3 regions of the Paenibacillus sp. FSL W8-0919 genome follow, and region 1 is predicted to be linked to each of the others. Evidence: riboswitches for the same ligand, from Rfam matches in the RefSeq annotation. Region 1 holds a riboswitch; each other region holds the start of a gene.

What was found. Region 1 has a riboswitch for cyclic di-AMP ahead of NST44_RS03335 (hypothetical protein). Riboswitches for the same ligand answer to the same signal wherever they lie in the genome.
Region 2: linked by a shared signal. The riboswitch ahead of NST44_RS07245 (APC family permease) and the one ahead of NST44_RS03335 (hypothetical protein) in region 1 are both predicted to bind cyclic di-AMP.
Region 3: linked by a shared signal. The riboswitch ahead of ehuB (ectoine/hydroxyectoine ABC transporter substrate-binding protein EhuB) and the one ahead of NST44_RS03335 (hypothetical protein) in region 1 are both predicted to bind cyclic di-AMP.

What each region holds. Positions count from the first base shown of each region.
Region 1 covers NZ_JBBOPV010000001.1:782,224-792,669, reverse strand. The annotation lists gene NST44_RS03365 (ABC transporter substrate-binding protein) at 1-980, shown strand, start outside; gene NST44_RS03360 (carbohydrate ABC transporter permease) at 1,273-2,148, shown strand; gene NST44_RS03355 (carbohydrate ABC transporter permease) at 2,148-2,984, shown strand; gene NST44_RS03350 (ChbG/HpnK family deacetylase) at 2,981-3,742, shown strand; gene NST44_RS03345 (serine hydrolase domain-containing protein) at 3,797-5,236, shown strand; gene NST44_RS03340 (proline dehydrogenase family protein) at 5,512-6,432, shown strand; cyclic di-AMP (ydaO/yuaA leader) riboswitch at 7,001-7,175, shown strand; gene NST44_RS03335 (hypothetical protein) at 7,305-7,715, shown strand; gene kdpF (K(+)-transporting ATPase subunit F) at 7,871-7,948, shown strand; gene kdpA (potassium-transporting ATPase subunit KdpA) at 7,980-9,659, shown strand; gene kdpB (potassium-transporting ATPase subunit KdpB) at 9,682-10,446, shown strand, end outside.
Region 2 covers NZ_JBBOPV010000001.1:1,665,084-1,675,529, reverse strand. The annotation lists gene NST44_RS07260 (carbohydrate ABC transporter permease) at 1-31, opposite strand, end outside; gene NST44_RS07255 (ABC transporter permease) at 57-1,034, opposite strand; gene NST44_RS07250 (molybdopterin-containing oxidoreductase family protein) at 1,446-3,509, opposite strand; cyclic di-AMP (ydaO/yuaA leader) riboswitch at 4,084-4,266, shown strand; partial or broken gene NST44_RS07245 (APC family permease) at 4,435-6,262, shown strand; gene NST44_RS07240 (amino acid permease) at 6,557-7,972, shown strand; gene NST44_RS07235 (MFS transporter) at 8,121-9,374, opposite strand; gene NST44_RS07230 (TetR/AcrR family transcriptional regulator) at 9,487-10,083, opposite strand; gene NST44_RS07225 (DUF4352 domain-containing protein) at 10,353-10,446, opposite strand, start outside.
Region 3 covers NZ_JBBOPV010000001.1:2,053,183-2,063,628, reverse strand. The annotation lists gene NST44_RS08975 (DUF2179 domain-containing protein) at 1-477, opposite strand, end outside; gene thpD (ectoine hydroxylase) at 474-1,382, opposite strand; gene NST44_RS08965 (ectoine synthase) at 1,397-1,789, opposite strand; gene ectB (diaminobutyrate--2-oxoglutarate transaminase) at 1,792-3,075, opposite strand; gene ectA (diaminobutyrate acetyltransferase) at 3,093-3,605, opposite strand; gene ehuA (ectoine/hydroxyectoine ABC transporter ATP-binding protein EhuA) at 3,643-4,491, opposite strand; gene ehuD (ectoine/hydroxyectoine ABC transporter permease subunit EhuD) at 4,504-5,166, opposite strand; gene ehuC (ectoine/hydroxyectoine ABC transporter permease subunit EhuC) at 5,170-5,823, opposite strand; gene ehuB (ectoine/hydroxyectoine ABC transporter substrate-binding protein EhuB) at 5,825-6,679, opposite strand; cyclic di-AMP (ydaO/yuaA leader) riboswitch at 7,117-7,263, opposite strand; gene NST44_RS08930 (exosporium glycoprotein BclB-related protein) at 7,822-8,625, shown strand; gene NST44_RS08925 (IS3 family transposase) at 8,719-9,612, opposite strand; gene NST44_RS08920 (transposase) at 9,549-9,893, opposite strand; gene NST44_RS08915 (SDR family NAD(P)-dependent oxidoreductase) at 9,994-10,446, opposite strand, start outside.

The DNA.
Region 1 (10,446 bases):
ATCAAGGCCCTACGATTTTCAGCGTAGCGCCGGGGCCTGAATCGGAGAAATTGAAATCTTACTTTACGGACTTGAGCGGTGAGGAATACGTCAAAAATATCGCGCCTGACATGGAGCTGAAGGTGGAAGACAAGACGGTCGGCGTTCCTTACGGCGTTGAAGGCTTCGGCCTCGTGTACAACAAGGATCTCGTCGATCCGGCAAACGTGAAGGACCTGGATTCGTTCACGAAGCTGTTGGAGCAGATGAAGGCAGAAGGCAAGAACGGGCTGAGCCTGTCGCAGGAAGCTTACTTTCTGATCGGGCATATCCTGAATACTCCGTTCGCGCTTCAGTCCGATCCGCTGGCCTTTATCGACCAGCTGAACAAAGGCGAAGTGAAGATGGCGGATACGAAGGAATTCCAGGAATGGGCGAAATTCATGGACGCGATCAAAGCCAATGCCAAAAACCCGATGGAAGTGAAGTACGACAGCCAAATGGGTGATTTCGCAACAGGCAAAACGGCGATGGTTCACCAAGGCAACTGGAGCTATTCCATGCTCGCCGATTTCGGGGATATGGATTCGAAAATCGGCATGATGCCGTTCCCGCTGGCAGGCAACGACAAACTTGCGGTCGGGGTTGCGAGCTACTGGGTGATCAACAACCAGGCCGATGCGGACGAAGTGAAAGCAGCCAACGCATTCTTGAACTGGCTCTTCACCAGCGATACCGGTAAAAAAGCGATCGTCGACGACTTCAAGTTCATTCCGGCGCTGACCAACATCGAGGCAGGCAACCTGGACCCGTTGTCCCAGGCCGTGCATGAAGCGACGAACAGCGGCCAGACGATCCCTTGGGCGCTGAACTACTTCCCGTCCGGCATCATTACGAACGACTTGGCGCCGGCTACTCAGGAATTCTTCATGAACAAGGATATGACAGGCGAGCAATTCCTGCAGAAGCTGGATGAGGTTTGGGCGAAAGCCTCGAAATAAGGGATACAGCAAGCGCTCGTGAACGAGCGGTGATCTAAACAATTTCATCATAACGAAAGCCTAGCCTCTGACGTTCCGAATTGACTCTGAGCGTTAGGCTTTTGTTTTTTCAAGCTCGAAGTATCGGGTAACGAACATCATCTACTCCCACCAGCATGCATAGCACAACGGCTTCGGAAGGGGCCAGAAACGTCCCCGACCGGGCTCGTTTAAACGAAAAACACAGCAATTGCAAGTATCAAGGTGATGCCTTACCACGGGGATCATCCGGGACAGAAAGAAGGTATGGATTATGAGCAAAGGAAAGGACAAAGCCTGGTTTGCCCTGTTCACGGTACCGCTTTTGTTTATTTTCACGACCGTGGTCATCATCCCGTTCATCATCGGGATTTATTACTCCTTCGTCCAGTGGGACGGAATTCCGGCCAATCCGAAAGTATTTGTGGGCATGGACAATTATGTCCAGATCTTCCAGGACGAACGCTTCCTGTCATCGGCTTGGCACACCGTGCAGTTTACGCTTCTGGCGCTGGTATGCGTCAATATCCTGGGCCTGGGATTCGCGCTGCTAGTGACGACCAAGCTTCGCTCGCGTAATGCCGCAAGGACGATGTTCTTTATGCCGAACCTGATCGGCGGCCTTATTCTCGGTTATATCTGGCAGTTCATTTTCACCGATGCCTTTAGCTTCCTTGGGGAGAAAACCGGGCTCGGCAGTATCTTCTTCAACTGGCTCCTGCATCCGCAGTTCTCGCTTTATGCGATCGTTGTCGTATTTACCTGGCAGCTTGCCGGCTATACCATGATCATCTACATTGCCGGCATCCAGGGGATCCCGGATGAATTGATGGAAGCGGCCAAAGTCGACGGCGCGAGCCTGTGGCAGCGACTGAAGAGCATCGTCTTCCCGCTCCTGATGCCATCGTTCACGATATGTCTGTTCCTGACGCTGTCGGGCGCATTCAAAATCTACGACGTGAACCTGTCCCTGACCAAGGGCGGTCCGAATAACGCGACCGAGATGTTTGCGATGAATATTTTCAATGAAATATTCGCTTACGGCAATTACGGCATAGGCCAGGCGAAAGCGATCATCTTCTTCCTGATCGTAGCCGGGCTTACCTTGACCCAAGTGATCATTACGAAGAGAAGAGAGGTGCAGATGTGATGAAGAAAACAGGCAAATGGCTGCTCGATATCGTACTGCTTCTCTTCGCGATCGTCTTCCTGTCTCCCGTCTTCATCATGCTGATTAACTCGTTCAAGGACCGTGCGGAGCTGTATGAGAACGCGCTCGCGCTTCCATCGTCCTTCAGCTTCGAGTATTACAAGTCGGCGATGGAGAAGATGAATTTCTTTACGGCGCTGGGCAACTCGCTCTACGTGACGGTTGTCTCGGTGATTCTTGTCATCGTCCTGGCTTCCATGACGGCATGGATGCTGGTGCGGACGGATAACAAGCTGAGCAAAATCATTTTCTTCACGTTCGTGGCGACGATGCTCATTCCGTTCCAGACGCTGATGATGCCGCTTATGCAGGTGATGGACTGGATCCGCAGCAATCTGCATATTCCGATGCTGAATACGCATGAGGGCTTGATCTATATGAATGTCGGTTTTACCTCGAGCATGGCAGTCTTCCTATACCATGGCTTTATCAAGTCGGTACCGGTCGCTCTGGAAGAGGCCGCGACGCTGGACGGCTGCTCCAAGCTGGGCGTATTCTGGAGAATCGTATTTCCGCTGCTGAAGAACATCACCGTAACGGTAGCGATTTTGAACGTGATCGCCCTGTGGAATGACTATCTGCTGCCGTCCCTGACGCTGTCGGATAAAGGGCTGCGGACGATTCCGCTTTCGACGTTCTACTTCTTCGGGGAATTCACGATCGTATGGAACCAGGCGATGGCCGGCCTGACCTTAACGATTATCCCGGTGGTCATCTTCTACATTTTCGCGCAAAAGTATATCATCAAAGGGATTGCTGCAGGTGCGGTTAAATGAGGCGGATCATTACCAGAGCGGATGATTTGGGCTCGAGCCGTTCGGCCAATCTGGCGATTGCCAGAACCGTAGACGCCGGATTTATCAAAAACGTATCCGTAATGGCGCCGGGGCCGTATGCTGCGGAAGCGGCCGAGCTGCTGGCCCACCGCGATGACATATGCTTCGGATTCCACATGACGCTGAATGCGGAGTGGGATCACATCAGATGGGGACCTGTTTCGGCGAAGGAACAGGTTCCTTCGCTTGTGGACCCAAGCGGATATTTCTATCAGGATCCGTCGATGTTCAAGCAATCCCCTCCGGCCTTGGAGGAGATTGCGGCCGAGTGCAGCGCGCAGCTGGATAAGCTGACGGCGCTGGGCTTTCGCATAACGTATGCGGATTCGCATATGCTACCGGAGCGCTTCGTCCCCGGGCTTCAGGAAGAGCTGGACCGCTGGATTGCAAGCAAAGGACTGATCAATCACCGGTATTACTATAACTTTTTCCCTGGCGGCGTCCCTTCTTCCGTCCCGCAATTCGAAGCTGTGCTCAGCAGGCTCACAGACGAGCAATACTTCTTTCTGTCTCATCCGGCACTCTATTCGGAGGAGATGACGCAGTGCGGCAACGCTTGGGTCGACGGCGAGGAGCTTGCGCGCGGGCGTGATGCAGAGGCTGCCTTTCTGATGCAGGAGGACTTGATCGAGATCAGCGAGCGCCATGGCTTTCGACCGATTCGATATGATGAAGCGGTTTCAGAATCTGGTGTATAATGGTTCTGACAGGATGATCGATCACTTGCAATATACAGGGAGAGGCGGATTTTTATGAGTATGGACACGGTTCAATCATTGTCAAGAAGCACCCCCGAACGCCAAGGCATTTCCTCGCGGGCCATCGAGCGCTTTATCGGTTCGGTCCAGGATCAAGGACTAGAGCTGCACAGCTTTATGCTGCTGCGACGCGGTCATGTCATTGCGGAAGGCTGGTGGGATCCGTACGGGCCCGAGCTTCCGCACATGCTGTTCTCGTTAAGCAAGAGCTTTACCTCAACTGCGATCGGACTCCTCGCTGAGGAAGGCCGCATCGCCTTGACGGATCAAGTGATCAGCTTCTTCCCGGAATATGCGCCGGAAGATCCATCTCCCAACCTGGCGGCGATGACTGTGCGGGATTTGCTTGTAATGGGGACCGGCCATGCGGCGGAACCGCCGCTGGAATCCGATGATTGGGCAGCCGACTTCTTCAAGCAGCCTGTGGAGCATAAGCCTGGGACCCACTTCGTGTATAACAGTGCCGCTACGTATATGCTCTCGGCGATTTTGCAGAAGACGACCGGCCAGTCGCTGCTGGAGTATTTGGAGCCTCGGCTCTTCGAACCGCTCGCCATTCACGGGGCCACATGGGAGAACTGTCCGCGGGGCATCAATGCCGGCGGCTGGGGACTCAAGCTGAAGACGGAGGATATTGCAAAGTTCGGTCAGCTGTATTTGCAGAAGGGTGTTTGGGGAGACAAGCGCCTCATTCCCGAGGCGTGGGTCCTCGAAGCGACATCGAAGCAGATTTCGAACGGGCCGGCAGACGGCTCCTCCGATTGGACGGAAGGCTACGGCTACCAGTTCTGGAGATGCCGGCATGGCGCCTACCGCGGTGACGGCGCATTCGGCCAATACTGCATCGTTCACCCGGAGCTGGAAGCGGTGATCGCCATCACCTCGGGCTTGAATGATATGCAGGCCGTTCTGAACAGCATATGGGAGCATCTGGTGCCGGCCTTTGAGCCGGATGCTTTACCGGCGGATGAAGGAGCGGAAGCCTCGCTCTCCGGCACGCTCGGAGCGCTGAATGTGCAGCCGCCGAAATTCGCGGCCTCCTCCACGCGGGAGCAGGATGTTTCCGGAATCGTGTTCGAGCTCGAGGAGAATGAGCAGAAGCTCCGTACCTTCTGCGTTCGTTTCTCGGAGGAAGAAGCCGTGCTGGAGATCGAAGCGCACTACGGCCTCGAATCGCTCACGCTTGGCCGGAACGCATGGGTGGAAGGCACGACAAGACTGTTCCGGATGGAGGAGGGCAAGGTATGCTCCTCCATGACGTGGAATGACAACGGCAATCTGGTGATCACGCTTCGAGCGGTCGAGACGCCGTTCCGCCTGACCGTGGAGGCTGACTTTACAGAAGACGGGCTTCATTTGGCCCAATCGTTCAATGTATCCTTTGGAGACCCGGGGCTGAAGCCGATTACGGGTCAGGCAAGGGAAGGGCAGTAATGAGGCTAGGCGCTCCCTCAAGTGCAGATTGGGGCGTGAACCATAGAATTGCTTGAAGCACAGCCGTAACGTCAGCAATGAACAAACGCGCTTGGACGCTCGGAGATTTCTCCGAGCGTTTTTTAACGTGTGTTTCTTTCCCTTCCGAAGTCGCTTTTCCATTTTAGCGGAAACTCCCACCAAGCCGAAGGAATGTCCTCTTCGCATGATGCGACCTTTTTTGCATATGAGTTAAGGTAGAGCGCATTTTACTCCGAGAAGAGGGTGAGGCATGCATGGACGGGACCGAGCTTTACCGGAAAGTCGTGTTGACGGTGTCGGGGAACCGGCTGGTGAAATGGCTTTCGATTCGTTACGGCAAGAAACTAGCGGGCAGATTCATTGCGGGAGATACGCTGGAAGAGGCACTCGATGAGATCGAAAGGCTGAACGGGAAGGGAATCCTGGTAACGCTGGACCATCTGGGAGAGGGCATTACTTCGCTGACGGAGGCTTCGGCCTACCGGGAGGAGTATATTCGGCTTGTGGAGGGCATCGCCAACCGGGGAGTGCAATCGAACGTATCCCTGAAGCCGACGCAGATGGGCTTGGCGCTCGACCCGCAGGCAGCATACGAGAACATTAGAACGGTGGTCCGGGCGGCCCAAAGGCATGGCAACTTCGTACGGCTGGACATGGAGGACTCGCTATTCACGCAGGCCACGATCGATATGACGCTGCGGCTTCATAAGGAGGGGCTGACCAATGTGGGAACGGTCATCCAGGCCTATTTGTACCGGTCGGAGGAGGACGTCCGGATGCTAATGAAGGAAGGGGTGAAACTCCGGCTGGTCAAGGGAGCTTATAAGGAGCCGGGAACGATTGCGTATCAGAAGAAGCAGGAGATCATCGGCAATTATAAAAATTTAATCAAGCTTCAGCTGGACCAAGGAGCCTATACCGCTGTCGCGACCCACGATAACAACATCATCGATTGGGTCAAAGTATTTGCAGAGCAGAACCGGATCAAGAAGGATGCGTTCGAGTTTCAAATGCTGTATGGGCTGCGCATGAAGGACCAGGCCCGGCTAGCGCAGGACGGTTATCGAATAAGATGCTACATGCCGTACGGCACGATGTGGTACCCGTATTTTACCCGCCGCATTGCAGAGAAGCCGGCCAATCTGATGATGGTGCTGAGGAATATGTTCAAGTGATTGGGAAGCGAAATACCGCTGGCGATTTCGGTGGGGAAACGGTTCGAAAGGTCGGAAAAAGTAAATTCCGATTTGTGGCCGTTATTTTCTGAAAAAACGTGAAAACAGCGAAGGAAAGCGCGTACATTTGGGAATGGCATTCATTATTGCCATTCCATCGCCTTATATCGCTTTATTGCTAAGAAATGGCGAAATAGAGAGGGATATCGAGTATGGAGAAGATAATCGGGGATGAAGAGGACTTTCCGGATTGCACCTGTTCCATAATACGTTACACGGGTTTTCGTCTGCATTTACTTCCCGAATCGCCGGTCGTATGATACGAACTATGAATTGACCGGATGATTTCCGGAAGCTGGCAGGGCGGCCTGATACCGCCGTGGAAGCCGGCCAGTGTGGGAGCTGCGGCCTTCCATCGGAAAAAAGCGCGTATGCCGGAGACCGCTATGGGGTCCTTCGGCTCGTACTTGCGTCAAGTGCCTCTCACCGCTTGACCCTCGGCCGGGCCGCTTTGACAGTTTTCGAAAACATCAGGGTCAACCATTAACCGAATACATGCAGCTCGCTAGATTCATTTTCGCTGAGTCCTTGAATGAAAAAGGAGCGGGGGAACCAATCGGGAGACGCGATTTCGCGCGTTCTCTCCGGGGTGAATCCCATAGACAAGATAACGGTCTATGGGTAGGGCGACTCTCACGCCCGAATCCGTCAGCTAACCTCGTAAGCGTATCGAGAGAGGCAACGATTGTCGTGACTTGACGAAGCCGCGGTGTTTTTCGCCGTGCCTTTAGGAAGAAGCCGCGGGAAGAGTTCTTCTCCTCCCGAGGCTTCTTTTTTGTTGCCTTCTCCGACGGACACGAGGAGGAGAACGTATGGAAAAAAAGCAAGACACGATTCTGATATCCGCGCCGACCAAGGCCGGAGAGGCATTCATCCGCCAATTGCTCTTAAGGGAGATCCCGTTCGCCGTTCTGGCAAACAACCCTGCAGAGGGGGAGAGGGCGAGCAGGCTCGGATGCAAGGATGTCATCATGCTCGACACGAGAGACGAGCAGACCTGGGTGCTTCCCGAACGGCCGATCGGCAAGGTGTTTCTGTTCGAGAACAGTTTGAACCTCTGCTGCCGCTACTTGCGAATATGCCGGACATGGACCTCGGCTTCGATCTATGTTATTACAAATTCCGGCAATCCGAGACTGATTTACAGAGGGCTTGGCGCGGATGTCGTGCTGCACACGAATCATGACCGCGTCGATTTCCTGATCGCCGCGCTTTTAGACTAGCTACCGGAAAGAGCTGTTTTTACGGCTTACCGCCAAGGAGGGATAACAATGCAGGATGTATATATGCTGCTTCTGCTAGGTGCAGCCTACGGGCTGTTCCGGCTGTTCATAAGCTGGTGCGGCCGCGTTATTCAAGAATCGGAGGGTGACAGGCCATGACGCTGATTTTGATATTGACCGCTGCGTTATTTTTATATTTGGTTTATGCGCTGATTCATCCCGAAAAATTTTAGGATTCCAACATAAAGGAGGAAGCCGCTTATCATGGGCATCGTACAAATCGCCATCGTCATCCTGGTTCTGCTGCTGCTCGTCAAGCCGCTTGGAACCTACCTCTATCTCGTGTTTCGCAATGAACCCGGCGGCACGGACAAATGGTTCTCCTGGGCGGAACGCCCGATATTTGCCCTCATCGGACTCAAGGAACGCAGGGGGATGAGCTGGAAGGGCTATGCGCTCAGCTTCCTGCTCACCAATATCATCCTGGTCGGAGCAGGGTATGCCATCCTCCGTTTTCAACAGGTGCTGCCGTGGAATCCGAACGGCATCGAGAACATGGAGCCGACGTTGTCGCTCAATACAATGATCAGCTTCATGACCAATACGAACTTGCAGCACTATAGCGGGGAGTCGGGCCTCTCTTACTTTTCCCAGATGGCCGTGATCATGATGATGATGTTCACGTCCGCCGCCACCGGGCTGTGCGTTGCCATCGCCTTTATCCGGGCCGTGACGACGAAAGGCGCTACGGTCGGCAACTTCTTCGAAGACTTCGTGAAGGCCATGACCCGGGTGTTTATCCCGGCGGCCTTCCTTATTGCCATGCTGCTGGTGGCACTGCAGGTGCCGCAGACGTTAAAGCCGACCATGAGCGTAACGACCCTTTCGGGATCAGAGCAGCAGATTGCGGTCGGCCCGGTAGCCGCGCTTGAATCGATCAAGCACTTGGGAACGAACGGAGGCGGCCATATGGGAGCCAATTCCGCGCATCCGTTCGAGAATCCATCCCCGTTGACGAACGTGATCGAAATATTGTGCATGTGGAGCCTCGGGGCTGCCCTGCCCTATACGTTCGGATTGTTCGCCAAGAGCCGCAAGCAGGGCTGGATCGTGTTCTCTGTCATGATGACGCTGTTCATCGGTTTTCTATCCCTGAACTATGCGGCCGAATCAAGCGGGAATCCAGCGCTGAACCGGCTCGGGATTGATTCGTCCCAAGGCAGCATGGAAGGCAAAGAGGTCCGCTTCGGCATTCCGCAATCCTCCTTGTTTACGACCGTCACGACGGCGGCCACGACCGGATCGGTCAACAACATGCACGATACCCTGACCCCGCTTGGGGGCATCACGCCGCTAGCGCTAATGATGCTTAATTCCGTCTTCGGCGGGAAGGGCGTCGGCTTGATGAACATGCTCATGTACGCGATTCTGGCCGTATTCCTGGCCGGGCTGATGGTCGGACGAACACCCGAATTTCTTGGCAGGAAGATTGAAGCGAAGGAAATGAAGCTGATCGCCGTCGTGATCCTGGTGCACCCGTTCATCATCCTGGCACCGACAGCGCTTGCGTTGATGACCGATGCGGGTCAATCAGGCATTACGAACGCAGGGTTCCACGGCATCTCCCAGGTGTTGTATGAATATACGTCTTCGGCGGCGAACAACGGGTCCGGGTTTGAAGGGCTTGCCGATAACACGCCGTTTTGGAATGTAACAACCGGTCTGGTCATGCTGCTCGGCCGTTATATTTCGATGATCGCATTGCTGGCGGTCGGCGGATCGCTGATGCGGAAACAGTGGGTGCCGGAGACCCCAGGAACGTTCCGTACTGATAACGGGTTGTTCGCCGGCATTCTGATTGCCGTCGTGCTGATTATCGGCGCGCTGACCTTTTTGCCTGTACTGGTTCTCGGGCCGGTTGCCGAGCATCTTACGATTCGTTAAATAGAAGAGGTGACTTAGGACAATGAATAACCCCAAACAACGTTTAATGACCAAAGCGATGGTCGTTCAGGCGCTGAAGGACAGCGTTGTGAAGCTGAATCCTGTCTTGATGCTGAAAAATCCGGTCATGTTCGTGGTGGAGGCCGGAACGATCGTGGTGCTGCTGATGACGCTGTTTCCGTCCTATTTTGGGACGGAGAGCAGCATCGGCTTCAATCTGACCGTGTTCCTGATCCTGCTCTTTACGCTGCTGTTCGCGAATTTCGCGGAGGCGATGGCGGAAGGGCGCGGAAAAGCGCAGGCCGATTCCTTGAAGCAGTCCAAGAAGGAGATGACGGCCAATAAAGTAACGGAAGGAGGCGGCGTTACGGTAGTTCCGTCGACCGAGCTGCGAAAAGGGGATATCGTCATCGTGTCCCAAGGCGAAATGATACCTGGCGACGGCGAGGTTATCGCGGGACTGGCATCCGTCGACGAATCGGCCATCACCGGCGAATCTGCGCCGGTGATCAAAGAGGCCGGTGGCGACTTCAGCTCGGTTACCGGGGGCACCCGCGTGGTTAGCGATACGATCAAAATTCGGATTACGAGCGATCCGGGAGAATCGTTTCTGGACCGGATGATCTCGCTTGTTGAAGGAGCCTCCCGACAGAAGACGCCTAACGAAATTGCGCTTAACACGCTTCTGACCGTACTGACGCTCATCTTCCTGATCGTGGTGGTGACACTGGCGCCGATTGCGAAGTACCTCGGCATCGAGCTGTCGGTTCCGGTGCTCATCTCGCTG
Region 2 (10,446 bases), 880 kb from region 1:
CCTTGTCTCCGAAGCTGATTCTTTTTAACATGCTGTACCTCCTAAGCTTGCGAATCTTACCACAGACTGTTGCCGGATCGGCGGGCCATGTAGTTGGCAATCGTCAAGAGCGTGACGCTGACGATGGCTTTGAATAGCCCGATGGCGACAGCATAGGAATAGCGGTGTGTGCCTAGCCCCACGCGGTAGACGTACGTATCGATAACATCGGACACCGGCCTCAGCACCGGATTCGTTGCGAGAAGCAGGATATCCTCAAATCCCGCATTGACCAGGTTGCCAATGGCAAGAATCATGAAAATAATGACAACCGGCATGATGGAAGGCAGCGTAATGTTGAAAATCTGCTTGAATTTGCTTGCGCCGTCGATATCGGCTGCTTCATACAGTGCCGGGTCGATCCCTGCGATGGCAGCCATAAACACAATGGAGTTGAACCCGATTTCCTTCCACACATTCGCCGAGATTAGAATCGACCAGAAATATTCCTTCATGCCGAGGAAGTTAATCGGCTCGTTGATCAAACCTACGCTTTTCAGAAGCATGTTGACGCTTCCATTCTCTGTGGACAGCATCGACATCGTCAGACCGGCCACGATGACCCAAGATAGAAAATGAGGCAAATAGGTAAGCGTCTGGACCGTCCGTTTAAAGAACATATGGCGGACTTCGTTCAGCATAAGCGCCAGCAAAATCGGTGCCGGGAAGCCGATAAAGAACTTTAGCAAACTGATGACGAGGGTATTGCGGATCAGCCGCTCAAACTCCGGCGCGTTGAAGAAGGCTTCGAAATGCTTGAAACCGACCCATGGATTCTCCCAAATTCTCGAGCCCGTAAACAGGTTGTAATCCATAAATCCGGTAATCACCCCGTACATCGGCAAATATGAGAATATGAAGACGAGGATGACTCCGGGAATGACCATAAGCTGGACATCCCATTGTTTCATGAAGCGGCGCAAGAAGCTGGAGCTGTGGATTCGGGGCCCCGGGGTAACCGTTGCCGGCCGCTGTTTCGGTGCAGATTGGGACATGTTGTTCCTCCCGCTTGAAAAATATAGTCAAGGCGCATGCGAACATCCTTGCGACACACGTTAACGCCAGCCTAAGGGCTGCGGTCTTTCGGACTTAAGGACATTCTAACCTTGGCGATGGGGTGAAACTATATAACAAACCCGCGATTTTTTATACTTCTGACGGATGATCGGTACGGACACAGCTTGAAAAAGTATAAAGTCTGCCTGCCCACGGCATAAAAAAAGATGCCGCCTAATGATAGACGGCATCTTGATCTTATCAATTACTTTTTTTGTATCGGTTAAATGGATCGTTTCAGGGCATTGCCCATCGCATTTGAAGCACTGCACCCCGCGCATTCATTTAGCTCCGTACCGCTTACGGCATTCGCGCATATTCCGATATCGGGGAGAGGCCTCCCCTTCGGCTTATGTGCGCTTGATCTCGACAACGGTCGAGAAGAAGGTTGCCCCCTCACCCATGTCTGCCAGCCTGTCCGGCGTAAGGGCATTGGCCCGCTGCTTCCGGCCCTCGCCTTCCCACCAGAGGCCTTGGCTGACCACGGTGCCCGGCAGCATCTTATCCACCACTTTGGCGCGAGCCTCGTAGGTTCCGCGATCGTTGAACACAACGACCGGATCGCCGTCGGCAATCCCGCGCTGCTCCGCATCCTCGGGATGGATCTGGAGCGTCGGCTCCTTCTCCATCTTCTGATGCTTCTCGACATTTGCAAAGATCGAGTTCAGGAAATTGTGGTTCGGCGGAGAAATGAACATCAGCGGATACCGGTTCCCCCGTCCGCGCCGCACCCCGTCATAACCTTCCTTCAGCGGCACATAGGTCGGCAGCGGCGGAAGTCCGGCTTCCGCCAGTCTGGCCGAATACAGCTCGATCCGTCCCGAAGGGGTCGGAAGCCGGTCCAGGAAGCTCTCGAGAGGCGTCATGTCCAGCTTGACATGGCGCTCTGCCTTCAGCCTGTCCAGGGTCACTCCGTTTAAATACGGATTATCGGGATTATCAAGCGCACGGGCAATCATCTCTTCTTCCGATTCCCGGAAGGCTTCTTCCTCAAAGCCCATTGCCCGGCCGAGCAGGGAGAACAGCTCAACATTGCTCTTGCTTTCCCCCTGCGCCGGAATAACCGGCTCCTGAAGCTGAACGTATTGGTGCCAGTAGGAGGCGTACAGGTCCGTGCTTTCAAAGGAGGAGGTGGCCGGCAATACGATATCCGCATACTTGGCCGTGTCCGTCATAAATAAATCGTGAACGACCGTGAACAGATCCTCCCGTGCAAAACCCTCTTTCACGCGCTCCGTATCCGGAGCAACCACCAGCGGGTTGCTGCAGTAGACGAATACCGAGCGGATCGGCTTCTCGGTCATGGCCAGCGCTTCCCCGATCCGGTTCATATTAATCGTGCGCGCACCCGGGTTCGGCCGCAGATCCGGCCGTTCCAAAGCCTCGCTGTTCATGCTGTTGTAGCCCCCGTTTGATTTGGCGGCCCCGCCGCCCCGCTTGAGCCACTGCCCGGTCAGCGCCGGCAGGGCCGCAATGCTCCGTACCGTCATGCCGCCGTTATCATGATGCTGCAGACCGTTGCCGATGTGAATGTAAGACACGCCGGCACGGCCATACAGCTCGGCCAGCTTCGCCACATCGTCGGCCGGAATGCCCGTTACGGAAGACACGTATTCCGGCGTGTACGTCTTCACATGCTCCCTCAGCTCCTCATGGCCGATCGTATAACGTTCCATGAACGCCTCATCCACCAGCCCGTCCCGGAACAGGACGTGCATGATCCCGACGGCAAGCGCGGCATCCGTACCGGGATACAGCGGAATGAACCAATCCGCCCATTGGCCGGTCTGATTTTTATGAACATCGATGACGACGACCTTCGCGCCCCGCTTGCGGGCTTTTTCGGCGAGCACCACCTGATGCATGTTCGTGCTGACGATATTGCCGCCCCAGACGATGATCACATCGGCGTTCACCGTGTCTTCAGGGACCGTCCCCCCGTTGAAGCCCATGACCGATTTCCAGCCTTCGTTTCCGGCCGAATTGCAGATGGACTGCTTCAGCTTGCTGGCCCCCAGCCTGTTGAAGAAGCGGCGGTCCATGCCGTCTACGCTCAAGATGCCCATGTTCCCGTAGAAGCTGTAAGGCAGGATGCTTTCCGGACCATCCGATGCAATCAGCGCCTTGTACCGGTCCGCGATTTCCCGGATCGCCTCGTCCCAGCTGATCCGCTCAAATGAGCCGGCACCTTTCGGGCCGGTCCGGCGCAGCGGATAGAGCACACGCTCCGGATGGTATACCCGGTGAGCCATATTGCGCACTTTATTGCAGATCGCGCCTTGCGTGATCGGATGGTCGGGGTTGCCTGTAACCTTTACGATTTTCCCGTTCTCTTTATGCAGCAGCAGGCTGCAAGTATCCGGACAATCCAGCGGGCAAACCGCCGGAAATACGCCGTGTTCCTGATGAATCAATTTGTCCTCTCCCCCTTGTGCTCCAGCCTCTTTCGTATCCCCTTATCTTAAAAAAAATCAGCCTTATCGTAAAGTCATACATTTTTTTCTAAAGATGTGATTCACCCCTCGAACTCCCGGGTATATTTCTATCAAGAGCAAGGATGAGAAACCCAGACCCTTTCTCCTCCTCGCCATATCATGGACCACTCCCAAAAATTCGCCATGCATGTATCTCCTCCCCCGAGATACGGCATGGCGAATTTACATTACGGCCGGCTCAAGAAGCGGCCGCGAATGCTCTCTTCGGCTTGCTTCTTCGATAGGAGCATCCTCTTTTATCTGCACGCCTACCTTTTCCCCTCACCGCGTTTTCTGCTTTCCCTACCGCGCTTTCAGTTTCCAAATCTTCGCATTCAGCGATTTATTGCGTAAATCTGCAAAATAATGATCCCGCGAAAGTCCGTATCCCATGTAATCGCTTACTTATGGATCATTCGGTTCCTTACTGCCGAAAATAGCGGCAAAAGGCCGTTTTACAATCGAATGCCGCAGGCGTAATATACTATTCAGATTTCAAATCCAATATAATCTCACAGTTGATTCGCCGAATTTCCAGAGAGGAAAATGGGGGAACCGAAGCGTATGCCTGCCGATGCGGCAGCCATACTATGGGGTGAATCCTGAATAACCGCGGCCGGTCCCGCGCGGCATCAGGTAGGGCGACTCTCGCGCCCGAATCCGACAGCTAACCTCGTAGGCGTTAATGGGAGGGTTGTGAACTTGTGCAAAAAACACAGGCTCTAACCTGTGTTTTTTCTATGCCAAAAATCGAAATGGAGATGCATCCCATGCCCGGCCCTTGACCATTCACCCAAGCCACATAGCTTTATGCTTTTTTGGGGAAAACGACCCAAAATCCAAATCGAATCGGTGGTGAAACACGATGCTATCTTCCATCAAGCGCTTCCTCATCGGAAGACCGCTTAAATCCAATGAATTAGGCGATCAAAAATTGAATAAAACCAAGGCCCTGGCGATTTTGTCATCCGATGCCCTGTCATCCGTCGCCTACGGCCCCGAGCAAATCCTGCTGGTGCTGATGACTGTCGGCGCGGCTGCCTATTGGTATTCCATCCCGATCGCCATCGGCGTTCTCGTCTTATTGCTGGCGCTGATCCTATCGTACAGACAGATCATCTTCTCTTATCCGCAGGGCGGTGGAGCCTATGTCGTGTCGAAACGGAATCTGGGCATGTATCCAGGCCTCGTTGCCGGAGGCTCCTTGCTCGTCGACTATATCCTAACGGTGGCGGTCAGCGTATCGGCCGGTACGGATGCGATTACGTCGGCTTTTCCCGAGCTGCGTCCCTATAATGTCGGAATCGCCGTACTGTTCGTCCTGTTTCTTACCGTGCTGAACTTGCGGGGCGTGACGGAATCCGCCTCGATTCTGGCCTATCCGGTCTACCTGTTCGTACTGGCCTTGTTTATTCTGATTGGCGTCGGTCTCTACGATATTGCAACCGGCCACGCTTCGCCGGAGCTGCACACCAAGATCGGCACGCCCGTCGCCGGACTGAGCCTGTTTCTGCTCCTGCGGGCGTTCGCTTCAGGCAGCTCCGCGCTCACCGGGGGTTGAAGCCATATCCAACGCCATTCCGAACTTCAAGGAGCCTGCACCGAACAACGCCGCCAAAACCCTGGCCGCGATGGGCTCCCTGCTCGCCCTGTTATTTTCGGGAATCGTCTTCCTGGCCTATTATTACGGGGTCAGTCCCAGCGAAGAGGTGACGGTTGTCTCCCAAATCGCCGAGCATACCTTCGGCCGGAACGCGCTGTATTATTTCATCCAGGGGACCACGGCGTTAATTCTGATCCTGGCGGCCAACACGGGGTATTCGGCATTTCCTCTGCTGGCCGTCAACCTGGCGAAGGATAAGTTCATCCCGCGGATGTTCACGGTCCGGGGGGACCGCTTGGGGTATTCCAACGGCATCATTATCCTCGGTCTTCTGTCCATCGTGCTGATCCTGGCCTTCGAGGGCAAGACCGAGCATCTGATCCCGTTGTACGCCGTCGGCGTATTCATTCCGTTTACCTTGTCGCAGACGGGGATGATGGTGAAGTGGCTTCGCGAGAAGCCTCAAGGCTGGCTCCCCAAGCTGGTCATTAACACGACGGGAGCCGTTATCAGCTTTGCGGTAACGTTGATCTTTTTCCTCACGAAATTCGCCCAGGTGTGGTCGGTGCTCCTGTTTCTGCCGCTCATCATCTGGATCTTCACCCGGATTCGGAATCACTATGAAGCGGTCGCCGATCAGCTCCGGATTACGACCTGCGAGCCGGCAAAGCCGATCGAGGGCAATATTATTATCGTACCGGTAGCCGGCATTACGCATGTGGTGGAGAACTCGCTCAATTATGCCAAATCACTGTCCGCTGACCAAATCATCGCCGTTTACGTGAACTTCGAACGGGAAGACCAGATTGCTTTCGAGGAAAAATGGAAGAAGTGGCAGCCGGACGTCCGGCTGGTGACGCTGCATTCGCCATACCGCAGCATCATCTCGCCGCTCACTAAATTCATCGACACGGTACAGCGCAAGGCCAGCGAGTCCGACTACCAGGTGACGGTCGTCATTCCACAGTTCATTCCGAAGAAGGGGTGGCACAACTTCCTGCACAATCAGTCGAGCTTGCTCATTCGCGCTCATCTGCTTTACCGGCGGGATGTTATTCTTACAACGGTTCCTTATCATTTGAAGAAATAGCTGCAGCCCGGACCCATGGCGGGGACGGGCTTTTTCTGCCTTTGCATCCGGTTCGCTTCCCACATCCGCTCCCAAGCGGCTGATGCTGATTCTTCTGAGATGGATTGGGAAGAGACTGGTAATTTACCGAAGGAAAGCGTACGCGCATGGCCGCCAACACCTTCGACATAGGCTTTTTTCTGGGGACAGGCAGCCTTAGGCTTTCAAAGCGTCTTATTTTTCTTTATAATGTCGGAATGGATGGGTCATGCATCGGGGAAATCTATCTAAATAAACATCTAGGAGACTCCATTTATGAGCTTGAAACACAATCTGCTTCGCAAGAAGCCGATTCCGTCTTTGACAGGCGGAGAAGTGCGTTCCGCATTGAAGAAACAGCTCGGCGTCATGGACTTGATCGTCCTTGGCGTCGGTTCTATTGTGGGAACGGGAATTTTCGTATTAACCGGCGTGACGGCCGCCACCCATGCCGGTCCGGGACTGATCTTGTCATTCCTCCTGGCAGGGCTGGTATGCGCCTTCTGCGCACTATGCTATGCCGAATTCGCCTCCACCGTGCCGGTAGCCGGCAGCGCGTATACGTACAGCTACTCCGCCTTTGGGGAAGGCCTCGCTTGGCTGATGGGCTGGGATTTGCTCCTGGAATACGGCTTTGCAAGCGCCCTCGTATCCAGCAGCTGGTCGGGATATGTGCAGAGCATTCTGTCCGGGTTCAATATTCATCTTCCTGTTGCCATTACAAGTGCCTTCAATCCTGCGAAAGGCACATACGTGGATGTGCCGGCGATCGTCATCGCGCTGTTGATTACATGGATCGTATCCCGGGGAGCGAAGGAATCCACCCGGCTCAACACCATCATGGTATATCTGAAGATAGCCGTCATCGTTCTGTTCATCGGTGTCGGAGTTTTCTACGTGAAGCCGGACAACTGGACGCCGTTCCTTCCGTTCGGCATCGAAGGGGTCATGACGGGGGCGGCCATCGCCTTCCTCGCATATATCGGCTTCGACGTCATCGCCACAGCTGCGGAGGAAGTGAAGCAGCCTCAGAAAAGCCTGCCAGTCGCCATATTAGGCTCTCTGCTTATCGTTGCCATCCTATACATTGCCGTTACGGCGGTATTAACCGGCCTTGTGCCGTATCATCTCTTGAACGTGAAAGACCCTGTCGCCTTCGCGCTGCTGTATATTGAGCAGGACTGGATGTCCTACTTCATCTCGCTCGGAGCCCTCGCCGGCCTGACCACCGTCCTCATGGGGGTATTGTTCGGTCAATCCCGGCTGCTGTACGCACTCGGTCGGGACGGCTTGCTCCCGAAACGGATGAGCTCGGTCAATCCGAAGACGAAGTCGCCCGTATTCAGCACTTGGGTATCCGGCATCTGCATCGCGGCGCTGTCGGGCTTCGTTCCGCTTGGAAACCTGGCGGACCTGGCCAGCATCGGCACGCTGTTCGCCTTTATTACCGTTTCTCTCGGCATCATTGTCCTGCGCAAGACGCACCCTAACCTGAAGCGGACCTTTCGCGTGCCGCTGGTTCCATGGCTGCCCTTAATCGCCACGCTCAGCTGCTTGTACCTGCTCACGACGCTGCAGCGGATCACCTGGATCGGGTTCATCGTCTGGATCGGGCTCGGCATCATTATCTACGCCGTGTATGGTTACAGGCACAGCTCGCTGCGCCAAGACGCAGCACCAGACGAATCCTGACTTCGAGTGAACGTCTTGCGCGCTACCATAGATTAAACCAGCCTTGACCTCATCATTAACGAAGAGAAGAAGGGACTCTCCCGTAAGGTCCATTGACCTGGGACAGTCCCTTCTCTTTTCTTATAAGTAAGTTGTTGAGCTGAGCGCTCTAGGATTCCATCACGCCTTTAGGGGCAGCCGTCGGCCCGGCAGGCATGCCTTCAACCGGCACCTTGGCGGCGGGAAGCTTTATGCTGACGAACGAGGATACCAGGAATATGGCTCCTGCCGTGAAATATACCGCAACGATCGACGATGCCGCCATATACCATCCCGTCAGTCCGGAGCCGATCAGCAGCATGCCGGTAAAGACCGGCGTCATGACGCCATTGAGACGCCCGATATATTGTTCATCAACCTGCCGCATCATCAGTGCCATCAAGACGGTTTGCGCCAGCGCCATCAGCACGCCCGTAACAAAACGCATGGCACCGGTCAGGAGCGGCCACTTCGACAGTACTTCGATGCATGTGGACACCCCCAGGAAGGCAAGACCAGCAAACAGAAGATACGAGCCTTTCACCCTCCCGGCGATGACGGCAGCAATAATCCCCCCGATCAGCATCCCTGCACCCTCAAGCGCGGTAAACCACTGCACGCTGGTCATATCCAGCATCAACCGCTCGGTGATGACAAAGATATCGAGCGGCTGGACAAGTCCCGCCCCGAGCGCCAGAAGAACATAAACCACCAAAAGAACCTTCAGCCATCCGGTACGACCGATGTAGCGGAAGCCCTCCTTCAGTTCTTCTGTAAAAGAGCTTGCAGAGTCGGCCCTATCCGCTGCTTCATCCACATGCGAGGGGAGGAATGCCAATACGGCGGCAGAGCCGGCAAATATGACAAGCAGGCTAATCAAAGACGCTTCGAGGCCGAAGGCTTGATAGATCGTCGTCCCGATCATCGGCCCTAGAATAATGAACAGCGACATGAGCGCCTGGGACAATGCCGTCGCCGACGAGACATGCTCATCCGGCAAGCAGCGCTTGATGATCTTGAACGAGGACGGCTGGGAGAATTGGGAGACAACGGCCGAGATCAGCGTCACGGCGAAGGCCGCCTGCCAATATCCTGCAAATACGACGAACAGGATGAGCAGCACGGATAAGAAACTCAGGATGTCCCCCCAAATCATCGTGCGCTTCGGCCGCCAGCGGTCGGCTAGTACGCCGCCGATAATCGAAACCAGAAAGATCGGCGCATATTCAATAACGGTCAGAAGCGATATGGCTACCGGGTTATGATGGCTTTTCTCCATAATGAAGTAGAGCAGCGCCATGTTGCGGATCCAGATGCCGATGTTCTGCAGGACATCCGAAATCGTGAGCAGTACAAATGCTTTGTTGCGAAACAGATGCTTCATTGTTCATGCCCCCTTAGTTGAAACCGACTAGTCGGTTTATTTATATTCATAAAAGCACGGAGCATGCCTTCGCATGTTCCTATGCTTTATCAAAAGAAGCTTGGTCATCCGGTCAGTCCTCGGCTCGCCCAGTCATCACCCCTTGCAGAAAAATGCTGACGCCCTTCCGGTACAGCATGCGCAATTCCTCTTGTGACCGTTCATAGAACGTGGTCGACAAGCCGTCGAGAAGGGATCCGAATATAACGGATACTTCCTCGATATCCTCCGGAGAAATGATTCCTTGATCGGCACCCTCCTCCAGGATTTCCAGGTACAGGGCCCGCGGCCCCTGCAGGATCGCCAGCAATTTATTCAGCAGCGTATTGTCATTCGGCTGGTTGATGTAAAATTCCTCTGCAACCTTCGTGAGCGGGTTTTGAAAATCATCGACCATATGATCAGCGATCCCATACAGCTTCTCTTCAAAGCTTCCGTACTTCGCCTTCTTCTCGTGCCATGCTTCCATCCATTCCTGATTCTGTTTGGCAAGTAGCTGGATAAAGAGATCCTCCTTGCTGTCAAAATGGTAATAGATGCTGCCCTTGCTGGCACCGGTAAACTTGACCAATTCGTCCATGGACGTTGCCGCATATCCGCGCTGGATGAAGAGCATCTTCGCTTTCTCCAGAATAAGGTCCCGCTTCCGTTGAGCTTTCTCTGTTGCCATCGAAAAGCACTCCTTGCTACAATGAATTGCCGTTACGGACAAGGTCCTGCAGCCCTTCTTGGGTGGAACCAGAGCCCGATTTATCGCCATTGTTCAAACCAATTCGTTGATTTCAGAAAAAAACCGACTATGCGGTTTAATTTCATCCATCATACCCCAACCCTCCCGCAATGTAAAGGAAAGGCCTGAATAACTAGAACAGGAGGGCTTTCGTTTTATCGAAAACCCTCCTGTCATCGTGCTGCCTACATTCTTAGCTATGATTCGTCTTATTCCAAATTCCAGACAGCTCTGTCCATCTTCATCGGATCCCCGAAGCTCAGCTGCAGACCTTTGGCATCTTTAGCTACCTCATAGGAAATT
Region 3 (10,446 bases), 1.3 Mb from region 1:
CGGCTCATGGGAAATGATGAAGGCCTGCGGCGAAAGCTTGTTCAGCGTCTCCATCAAGCGCCGCTCGTTCTTTCGCTTCACAAGTACCTGCAACACCAGACGTTTGCCATCCTTGCCGTCCGCCTCCCAGGAGGTGACGCCGTAGCCCTTCTCTCGCAGCTTCATTGCCAAATCCGTCTCCAGGGAGTTGACGATGACTTGAACGACAAGGTAGCCAAGGGCCAAATATTCCTCGATCCGGCTTCCGATATAAACGCCAAGGCCAAAGCCGAGGCAGTACGCTGCCATGTTAAAGGGATTGTCTACGTTTTGAAGGACAAGGTTCAGGCCGAGCAGATAGACAAAAACCTCCAGCATGGCCAGAAGAGAGGCAATCCCTCTTCTGCCTTTGATCATCAGGATCAAGCGCAGCGAAAAAATCGAGACATACACTACGTTGATGCCGATGATCGAGCCTATGAGAGACAGGCTGATCATAAATGATCACGTGTTGCGATATACTCCGGTCTAGGCTTCTGGCCTGAATATGGCTGGACGACCTTGTTCTCCACACTGTTGTAGACCATGAAGATGTTGCTGCGCGGCATCGGCGTGATGTTGCTGTTCGAGCCGTGCATGATGTTGCAATCGAAGAGAATGACAGAGCCCGCCTTCCCGATAGGGGTATCAATTCCACTCTTCTCTACCATCCGCGTCAGACTGTCATGATCCGGTACCCCGTATTCCTGTTTCCGCAACGAATCCTTGAAGTGATTGTCCGGCGTCTTTCCGATACAGGACACGAATTCTTTGTGGGAGCCCGGAACGACCATGAGCGGACCATTGAAATGATAGTTGTCCTCAAGGGCTATGGAGCAGCTGAGCGCCCTCATTCTAGGCATGCCGTCCTCGACATGCCAGGTTTCGAAATCCGAGTGCCAGTAGAACTCCTTCCCGGTAAACCCCGGTTTATAGTTAATCCGGGACTGATGGATGTAGGTCTCGCTTCCCAGCAGATATTCCACGATCGCCAGCAAACGCGGGTGCCTTGACAGCTCCTGGAATACCGGATTGCTCTTATGCACCGCAAAAACGGATCGAACCTCGTTTCCGCCGGGCTCCCGGATCACCTCCTCGTCTTCGGACGTCCCCGCTGTTACCTGCAATTCACGGGCTTCCTTCTGATAATGGCTCAATTCCTGTCCACCGAAGAACCCCTCCAGGAACAAATAGCCGTTACGCTCATAGAAATCGGACTGCTCCTTCGACAATGCGGCGTCAGGTGTCCACTCCGAATGAACAACCGGGTCCTGTCGCTCTAAGATTCTAGGCTCCGCATGCTGCCTCGAAGGGTACAGATCCAATTCCTTATCCTGCAGGGTCGATTCTTGGCTATAGCTCATCACTTATCATCTCCTTAGTCCGTAATAGAGGATAACAGCGGGTACGTGCCTTCTTCGTCATGCACTTCGGCACCGGTAAGCGGCGGGTTGAACACACACACCATGCGCATCTGGGAACGGGCTCTGAGGTAATGCTTCTCATGTCCGTCAAGCGCGTACATCATTCCGGGCTCAATCAGGTAGGTCTCTCCCCCGACTACTTCGATTTCGCCCTCGCCTTCGACGCAGTACACGGCTTCGACATGATGTTTATACCAGATCAGGGTCTCTGTTCCGGCTTTAATCAGCGTATCATGCAGAGAGAAGCCCATCCCGTCCCTGGCCAGCAGAAGCCTTCTAGAATTCCATGTCTCCGTATCGATATCGTCCTTCGAATCCATAATGTCCTCCAAATGCTTCACAATCATCATTAGCCCTCCTCAATAGATAAACGCTTCATGCTGGTTTCTAACATTTCCAACCCCTCGTTCAATGTGCTCATCTCGATCGTCAGCGGCGGCATCAGCTTCGCCACTTCACCATGCGGGCCGGATGTCTCCATGATCAAGCCCTGCTCGAAGGCGATTTCCGACAGTCTGCCCGCAAGCTCAGGTCTATCAAAGGCAATCCCTTGAATCATTCCCCGTCCGCGAATCTCACCGCCCAGAGAACATTCCCTCGTCATGCTCTCCAGTGTCTCCCGAATCCGGCTGCTCCGGATGCCGATTTCAAGCTTGAACTCCTCCGTCGCCCAATAATCGAGCGCCTCCGCGGCGGCAATAAAGCCAAGGTTGTTGCCCCGGAAGGTGCCGTTATGCTCGCCCGGCTGCCAAATGTCGATCTCGGGTTTCATCAGCGTGATGGCCATTGGCAGGCCGTATCCTCCAATTGATTTGGACAGGCAGATAATGTCCGGCTCGATGCCGGCATCGTCGAAGCTGAAGAAGGTTCCGGTTCTTCCGCATCCCATCTGGATGTCGTCCAGAATGAGCAGTATGCCTTTTTCCTTGCACAGACGGGAAAGACGCTGCAGCCATTCATTGCTGGCGGCATTCAACCCGCCTTCCCCCTGAACCGCCTCCACGATGACTGCAGCCGGAAGCGGTATCCCGCTTCCGGGATCATCCAGGAGCTTCTCCATATATGCCATCGTATCCACGTCTTCGCCAAAGTATCCGTCATAAGGCATAAATACCGAATGGCTCAGATCGACGCCGGCCCCCTGGCGTTTGAAGGCATTTCCCGTTACGGCGAGCGAGCCTAGCGACATGCCGTGGAAGGCGTTCGTGAAGCACAATACCGTAGAGCGTCCGGTCACCTTCCGGGCGATCTTCAACGCGGCTTCAACCGCATTGGTGCCTGTTGGCCCGGGGAACATCACTTTGTGGTTCCAACCTCTCGGCTTCAGAATGACTTCCTCAAATCGGATCAGAAAGTGCTCCTTCGCGTCCGTGGCCATGTCCAGGCTGTGCGTAACTCCGTCATGCATCATATAGTCCACCAGCTTTTGGCGGATCCTTTCATTGTTATGTCCATAATTCAGCGCGCCGGCACCGGCGAAGAAATCAATATACGCATTGCCCCGGGTATCCCAGAGCCTTGCATTTTTAGCCCTGTCAAAAACAGTCTGAAAACTGCGGCAATAGCTTCTTACTTCCGACTCCAGCTTGTCAAACACCGTAAGCTTCGGCATCTCCATGACTTGGTTGTCCATATTTCCCTCCATTTTGTTTAAATGTCATTGAAAAAAGGGCCAATCACGAACAGCGGCTCATCCTCATGGATCGTTCCATCCGGGAACAGATCCGCCCCGTAACCGACGGTTACCGTGCTGGGGATCGACTTCTCTTCGGCAAAGCCGAGAAATAACCGCCGGGATGCGATATTACTGGGCGAAACGGTCGCCTCAATAAATCGGACACCGCGGCAAGCCGGTTGGTTCAGAATGCTCTCCAGCATCGTCCGGGCGATTCCCTGCCTCCGATGCGAGCTCGCCACCGCCACCTGCCATACAAACAGCGTCTCGGGATTTCGTGGCGAACGAAATGCAGAGATAAATCCGACAATCTCCCCTTCATGCTCGGCGATCATGCAGGTATCGTTGAAATAATCGCCCAGCAGGATATAGCAATACGGGGAGTTCAGATCGAGTGAACCCGTGTCGCGGACAAGCTCCCAGATCCGGGTGCCGTCCTGCGCTTCCGGTCTTCGGTAAATGATTTCGGTACGTGTCTCAACTGCCATAGGAATCACCCCCCCCTTCCTGATTCATCACCACGTTTTAATCGCGACCGGAGCGGAAGCGCTGCAAAAAGCTCCGCAGCCGTTCGCTCTTCGGATGATCGAAAATCTCCTCCGGCGTTCCCTGCTCGACAATCCGGCCATCGGCGCCGAAGATCACCCGGTCGGCAATCTCTTTAGCGAAATCCATCTCATGCGTAATCAGCAGCATCGCCATCTCGCCTTCCTCGGCGATCTCCCGGATCACGGCAAGCACCTCGCCCACCAGCTCGGGGTCCAGTGCGGACGTCACCTCGTCGAACACCATCACCTTCGGCCGCATAACGAGCGCTCTTGCTATGGCGACACGCTGCTTCTGTCCCCCGGACAGATTCGCCGGATACATCTTCAGCTTATCGGCAAGGCCTACCTTGCCCAGCATGGACACTGCACGTTCCTCCGCTTCTTCCTTGGACAAGCCGAGCACTTTGCGCGGAGCCTCGGTAACGTTTCGCAGCACATTCATGTGCGGGAACAGATTGAAATGCTGGAACACCATTCCGACATTGCATCGCATCCGGTGCAGATGCTTTTCGTCCGCCAGGACGAGCTTTCCCTTATGGTACATATGCCAGAGCAGCTCGCCGTCGACCTCGATCGTGCCTTCGGTCGGCTCCTCGAGCGTCATCAGCATCCGGCCCAGCGTCGTCTTCCCCGAACCGCTCGGACCGATCACGGCCACCTTCTCTCCGGGCTGGATCTCCAAATCGATGCCTTTGAGTACCTGCAGCTCGCCGAAGGATTTGGTGACCCCTTTATATCTCACGATCGGCTGCATACCGGTTGAAGGCTTTTCCTCCGTCCGGGACGGCAGGGCCTCCTCCTGTTCGTCGATCACAACTGCATTCATCGCTTTCCCTCCTCATTGTCCCCGCTGCAGATTCATGCGCTTTTCCAGCCTTTGAACCAGCAGCGACGCGATATAACTGATGATCAGGAATAAAATTCCGACCAGCGTGTACGGCTCGAACGCCCGAAAGGACTGGGACACGATATTTTTAGCCGTCATCATCATTTCCACCAGCGTAATCGCACACAAAATCGGCGTTTCCTTAAACATCACGATCAAATAGTTCCCCAGCACCGGGATGATCGGCGGTACCGCCTGCGGCAATATGATGCTGCGCCAGGTCTGGGCCTTCGTATAATTCAGCGCCGTTGCCGCCTCCCACTGCCCCTTCGGTACCGCTTCAATGCCTGATCGGTACACCTCGGACAAATAGGTGCTGTAATGCAGCCCCAGTCCGATCACTCCAGCATAGAAGGCGGGGATCGAGATGCCCATTAGGAGCGGCAGACTGTAATACAGAAAGAAGACTTGCACGAGCAGCGGCGTGTTTCGGATAAACTCAATGATTCCTTTGGTGATCAGCGACAGTGGCTTAAATCGGCTCCGCGCGGCAAAAGCCAGCAGCAACCCAACAATAAGCGCAACCACGAACGCACAGAGCGTTACCCATACGGTCATTTGGAGCGCCCGCAGCAGCTCCGGTAAAATATCAAATGCATAATTCCAATCCCACATAGGCTACATCCTCCCCGCCGTCAATTTCCGCTCGAGCAGCCGGACCGCCACCGCAACGAGCGTAGCGATCACAAAGTACAACAGGAGCAGCAGCGCAAGAATTTCCGTCGTCCAGGCAATATAGTTGTTGCGGAGCACCATCGCCTGATAGGTCAGATCCGCCATCGTGATGAAATAGACGAGCGACGTTGACTTAATCAGCTCCACCAGCTGGTTCCCGAACGGCGGCAGCATCCTAAGCGTTGCTTGCGGCAAAATCACGTTCAACATCCGCTGCCAGGGCTTCAGGTTGAGCGCGACCGCTGCCTCCCATTGACCTTTGGGTACCGCGAGCACCGCACTGCGGACAATCTCCGAGCCGTACGCACCGAAGTTGAGCCCGATTGCCAAAATAGCCGCCAGCATTTTCGGAAGCTCGATGCCGATGAACGGAAGGGCGAAGTACAGCCAGAATAGCTGAACAAGCAGGGAGGTACCCCGAAAGACCTCCACATAAACAGCGGCTAGCGTGCGCAGGATCCACAGCTTGGATAACCGGGATAGTCCTGCCGCAAAGGCTGCAACAATCGCAAGCATGGCGGAAAATATCGCGACCAGGACCGTAATTTCCGCGCCCTTCAACAGTGTGGGAAGGAACTCAATCCAGGAGTTCGGCATGCTATTTCCCGCAGAGCGCAGCCGCTGTCATGTCGCCCGGCAGCTCTTCCTCGGTAAATCCGAACTGCTGCAAGATTTCCAGGAGCTCGCCGGATTCTTTCATTTTTTGCAGCTCCGCATTATAGGCTTCCTGAAATTCGGTGTCCGCTTTCCGAAATGCGGTCGCGCCGTACCCGCGCACGCTTTCACCGTCAATGACCGGCTGCTCAAAGTCGGTTACGCGCTCGATGCTCTCATCGCTTGCGGAATCCAGCATTGCCTGCAGCGACGGTCCCGTCATCGTGATTGCCTGCACACGGTCCGCCTGCAGCGCACTGATTGCCGAAGCCTGATCAGGCACCTGGACAATGCGCTCGGAAGGAATGCCCGACTTCTCCATGTATCCGATCTCGACGGCACCGGTCATGACGGCGACCTTGGCATCATCATCCTTGGCAACATCTGCATAGCTTCCAAGCCCGAGCGGATTCCCCTTCTTTACCGCCAGCGCTTCCCCGATACTGTACTCCGGATCGGCGAACAAGACTGCCGAGCAGCGTTCCGGATTAATGAACATCCCGGCCGTTATCATGTCGAACCGGTCGGCTTGCAGCCCCGCTACAAGCGACCCGAATTCGGTAAGCTCCCCCCTCATTTCCTTGATGCCAAGGCGCTCCAGAATGACGCGGGCAATTTCGACCGCCTCGCCGGTAAGCTCGCCGTTCGCCTCCTTGTAAGCGTACGGCTTCTCATTCGCAAAGCCGACCGTGACATACCCACGTTCAATCGCCTGCTCCAGCGTGCTCCCTTTCTCGCCGCAAGCGGCCAAGGATACCACCATAATCAAACACCAAACCAGCACAATCACTTTCTTCAAATCCTTCCACAACCTTTCGTTAATCACATGAACTCCTATAATCCTCGATAATGACCCAAAGAATTTCTTAAACACCCGGCATCAACTCGATGAGCTTAAGTAACCAGTTGAACAATCAACGACACGCAAATAACAAAGTTTATAGATAGATTTACTGGGGATTTTTGAAGCTCTTGTCCCCGCGCACCATCATCAGGCTTCAAGGGACCGAACTCCTGCATCGCCCTGTTGCTCTAACTACAGCGCCTCTTCTAGACCACTTCAGTTGAAGACACATTACAGCCTGTCGTCCTCCTTTCACATCCCATTCAAAGTCCACGCAAAAAAGACCTCCGAACAGGGGAATTGGACACAGCTCCGCCAGCAGGGGGTCAACATAGAGAAAAAGGCCCCTATAGAGAATCAAGGGCCTTTGTTTATGAACATCGGTTATGTATAAAAGACCCATCCACTGCTGACGAGGTTAGCTGACGGACTCGGGTAAGATGGTACCCTACACTCTGAAATCAAGTGACTCGCCCCTGATAAAACTGGTTCCCCCGCTTTCCGTCATGTGCATGCCGGAAACTAAGCGTGTGTTCATGATAAAAGGAAACCCAGGAAAAGTCAAACCCGTTTCGCGCATTTTTGATCCCTTTCAGGAGTCATTTCCATGCCGGTACGAAGGTGACCTCATGCTTCCGTTAACCGAGGATTGGGGGGGCGGCAGCTCATCTCGGTATATTGCCCGGAGCGTGCAATCCGCTTAACAGCAAGGATTATCGCCACCCAGCCCCCGAAGTTCATCCCATTGATCTTTCATGCGGTTAATGATCGGTACGAAAGGTGGCAAAGGAGACTTCGTACTTCCCCGAAAAAAAAATTTTTTTCGTGCGCTGGATGACATCCTATTGCTTGTCTTTATCCCCCGCTCATTTCAGCCCGCGCCGGGCCTGTCTCAGACGGAATCGGTGGGCCCCCTACTATAGGGCAACCGTACATTCTAGCAAATAATAGGCATCCTTCTACCAGGAATACGCTATTAACCCATGCCCCCAAGGCAAAAGTTGCGTAGTATAGAACAAATCTAAAGGAGGTGCTTGAATTTGGATCGTTCTCTTAGAAAAAAGAAATTGTGCTCACCTAAAAAAATAGAGAAAAAAGTGCTTCACGCTAAAAAGAAATGCCACGATCATGGCAAAGGCAAACACGATCACGGTAAAAAGGATCTGGTGCTTGTGCGCCGCTGTCCAAGAGTTTCGCGCGGGCGGATTGGACCGGTTGGGCCTGTCGGACCGATTGGGCCGATCGGACCTGCGGGACCGCAAGGCATTCCAGGGCCTGCAGGACCACAGGGCATCCCTGGACCGGTAGGGCCGGCTGGACCTGTCGGACCTGCGGGACCTGTCGGACCTGCAGGACCTGCGGGTGTACCGGGGATACCTGGCGGAGGCGCCATCATTCCGTTCGCTTCCGGTATCCCGCTTGCCTTGACAACGCTTGTCGGCGGGTTGGTTGGAACGGTCGGACTGGTAGGCTTCGGCAATTCCGGACCAGCGGTCACCTTGGCTGGCGGAACCGTCGACCTTACCGGCGCTGGGGGAACACTGCTTGACTTTGCATTCAACACGCCGAGAGCAGGCACCATTGATGCGATCTCGGCAACCTTCAGCACTACGGTAGCGCTCTCCTTGGTTGGAACAACCGTTACGATCACAGCACAGCTGTACAGCGCCCCGGCAACAAGCAATATTTTCACCCCAATTCCAGGTGCGGTTGTAACGCTGGCTCCTCCGCTTACCGGCGTTCTTGCCCTTGGTACAGTCAGCAACGGTTTTGTGGACGGTCTGGCCATTCCAGTAGCGGCCAATACCCGCTTGCTGATGGTATTCTCAGCTACGGCTTCAGGAATCACGATCGCTACTGCCGTAGCTGGCTACGGAAGCGCTGGTGTCAGCATTATATAATTCGCCCTCGATATAATAGAGCTTCCTTGGAATATGCAAAAAGCCCCGAGTCTGAACTTAACCCTGTCAAGTAGACAGCCTAAAAAAGCAGCCTTAAGCAACCCTAGTTCGGTACTCAACCGGACTAAGGTTGTTTAGTTTTTGTTGAAAACGTTCATGGTTGTAAAAATGGATATATCGTTCAATTGCCTTTACGAGCTCTTCCTCGGTCGAGAAAGTGTCGAGTCGAAGACATTCTGACTTCAGGTGTCCAAAGAAGCTCTCGATACAAGCGTTATCCCAGCAGTTTCCCTTACGCGACATACTCACTTTAATTTTCTTACGCTTCAAAAAAGCATGGTACTCCTTGTGAGTATACTGGAAGCCCTGGTCGCTGTGGAGCAGCAGGTTGGCTACTTTGCGTTTATGTACAGCTGCTTGTACGGTCTCCAGCACAAGCTTTAAATTGTTGTGGCGTCCGATCCGAAAGGCAACCACCTCGTTGTTATACAGGTCAAAAATAACCGACAGGTACAGAAAGCGAGAGCCGATTGGCAGATAGGTCACATCGGTGACCCATTTCGTATTGGGTGCCGTGGCGTTAAAATCCCGATTCAGTACATTGGTTGAGGTAATCCCTGCCTCCCGACGGCCAAAGTATGGCTTCCTTCGCCTAATGCGCGCACGAATCCCCAGTTCTTTCATCAGCCGGTACACACGCTTATGGTTGACGTTCAAGCCAAAGGTTTTCTTTAGCCAGACACGAATCCGTGGGTATCCGTAAATGCCCTTTAGCTGAGTATGGCACTCTAGAATCTTCTCTTTCAGAGCCTGCTCATCGATCTGTTTGGGCGTTGGATTATTCTTTCTGGCTGCCCATTTGTAGTAACTACTTCGAGCGATACCTGCCAGTTCACACAGCAAGGCCACGGGGTAGTTGCTAGTTAGCGCTTCGATGGCTTGGTAGGTTTGACGTCGCTTTGCTCTTGCCCCCTTTGCAGTTCCCATAGCTTTTTTAGCAAGGCATTCTCCGCTCGCAGCCGCAGGACTTCTTCCTCCAAGGTTTTGGCCTTCTTCGGTCTCCCGTTCTTCGAACCCGTCGAGGTGCCTCTTTTTTCCTTGAGACCCTCAATTCCTTCTCGCTCGTAGTGAGCCACCCATCTTCGAACCATCCTATCATCGATGCCCAAGGTCTTGGCTACCGTCTTGTAGCCAAGACCTTCCTCCAGGAACATCGCAACAGCCTTGCGCTTAAATTCGATGTCATATGTCTTTCTTATTTCGCCCATGGAAAAAATCCCCTCCAAAGTAGACTTTAATGCGCTTTTTACACACTGTCTACTTAAAGGGGATAATATCAGTCCTCTCGGGGCTTTCTTGTGCAGGCATTTAAACCGCTGTATATCCTCCATCAACCAAAAGGGTCGTTCCTGTTATAAACGATGCATCATCACTGGCCAGAAACAAGACGGCCTTCGCTACCTCTTCCGGCTGTCCCAAGCGCCCCATCGGATGAAGGCCGACCAGATGCTGCGTAATGGCTTCCGTCCGCCCCTGGATCAGCGGGGTGTCGATATATCCGGGACATACGGCGTTAATCCGGATGCCTTTCGAAGCATAATCAGCCCCCATGGATTGCGTCAACAGCTTCACCCCGCCTTTGGCTGAAGCATAAGCGGTTACCCCGGATTTGCCGACATGGCTGTGGATCGAGCCGCAATTTACGATCGCGCCGCCGGTGCCTTGGGACAGCATTTGCTTGATCACGTACTTATCGCACAGAAAGACGCCCGTTAAATTAATATCGATCGTCCGCTGCCAATTGTCGAGCTCCAGCACATC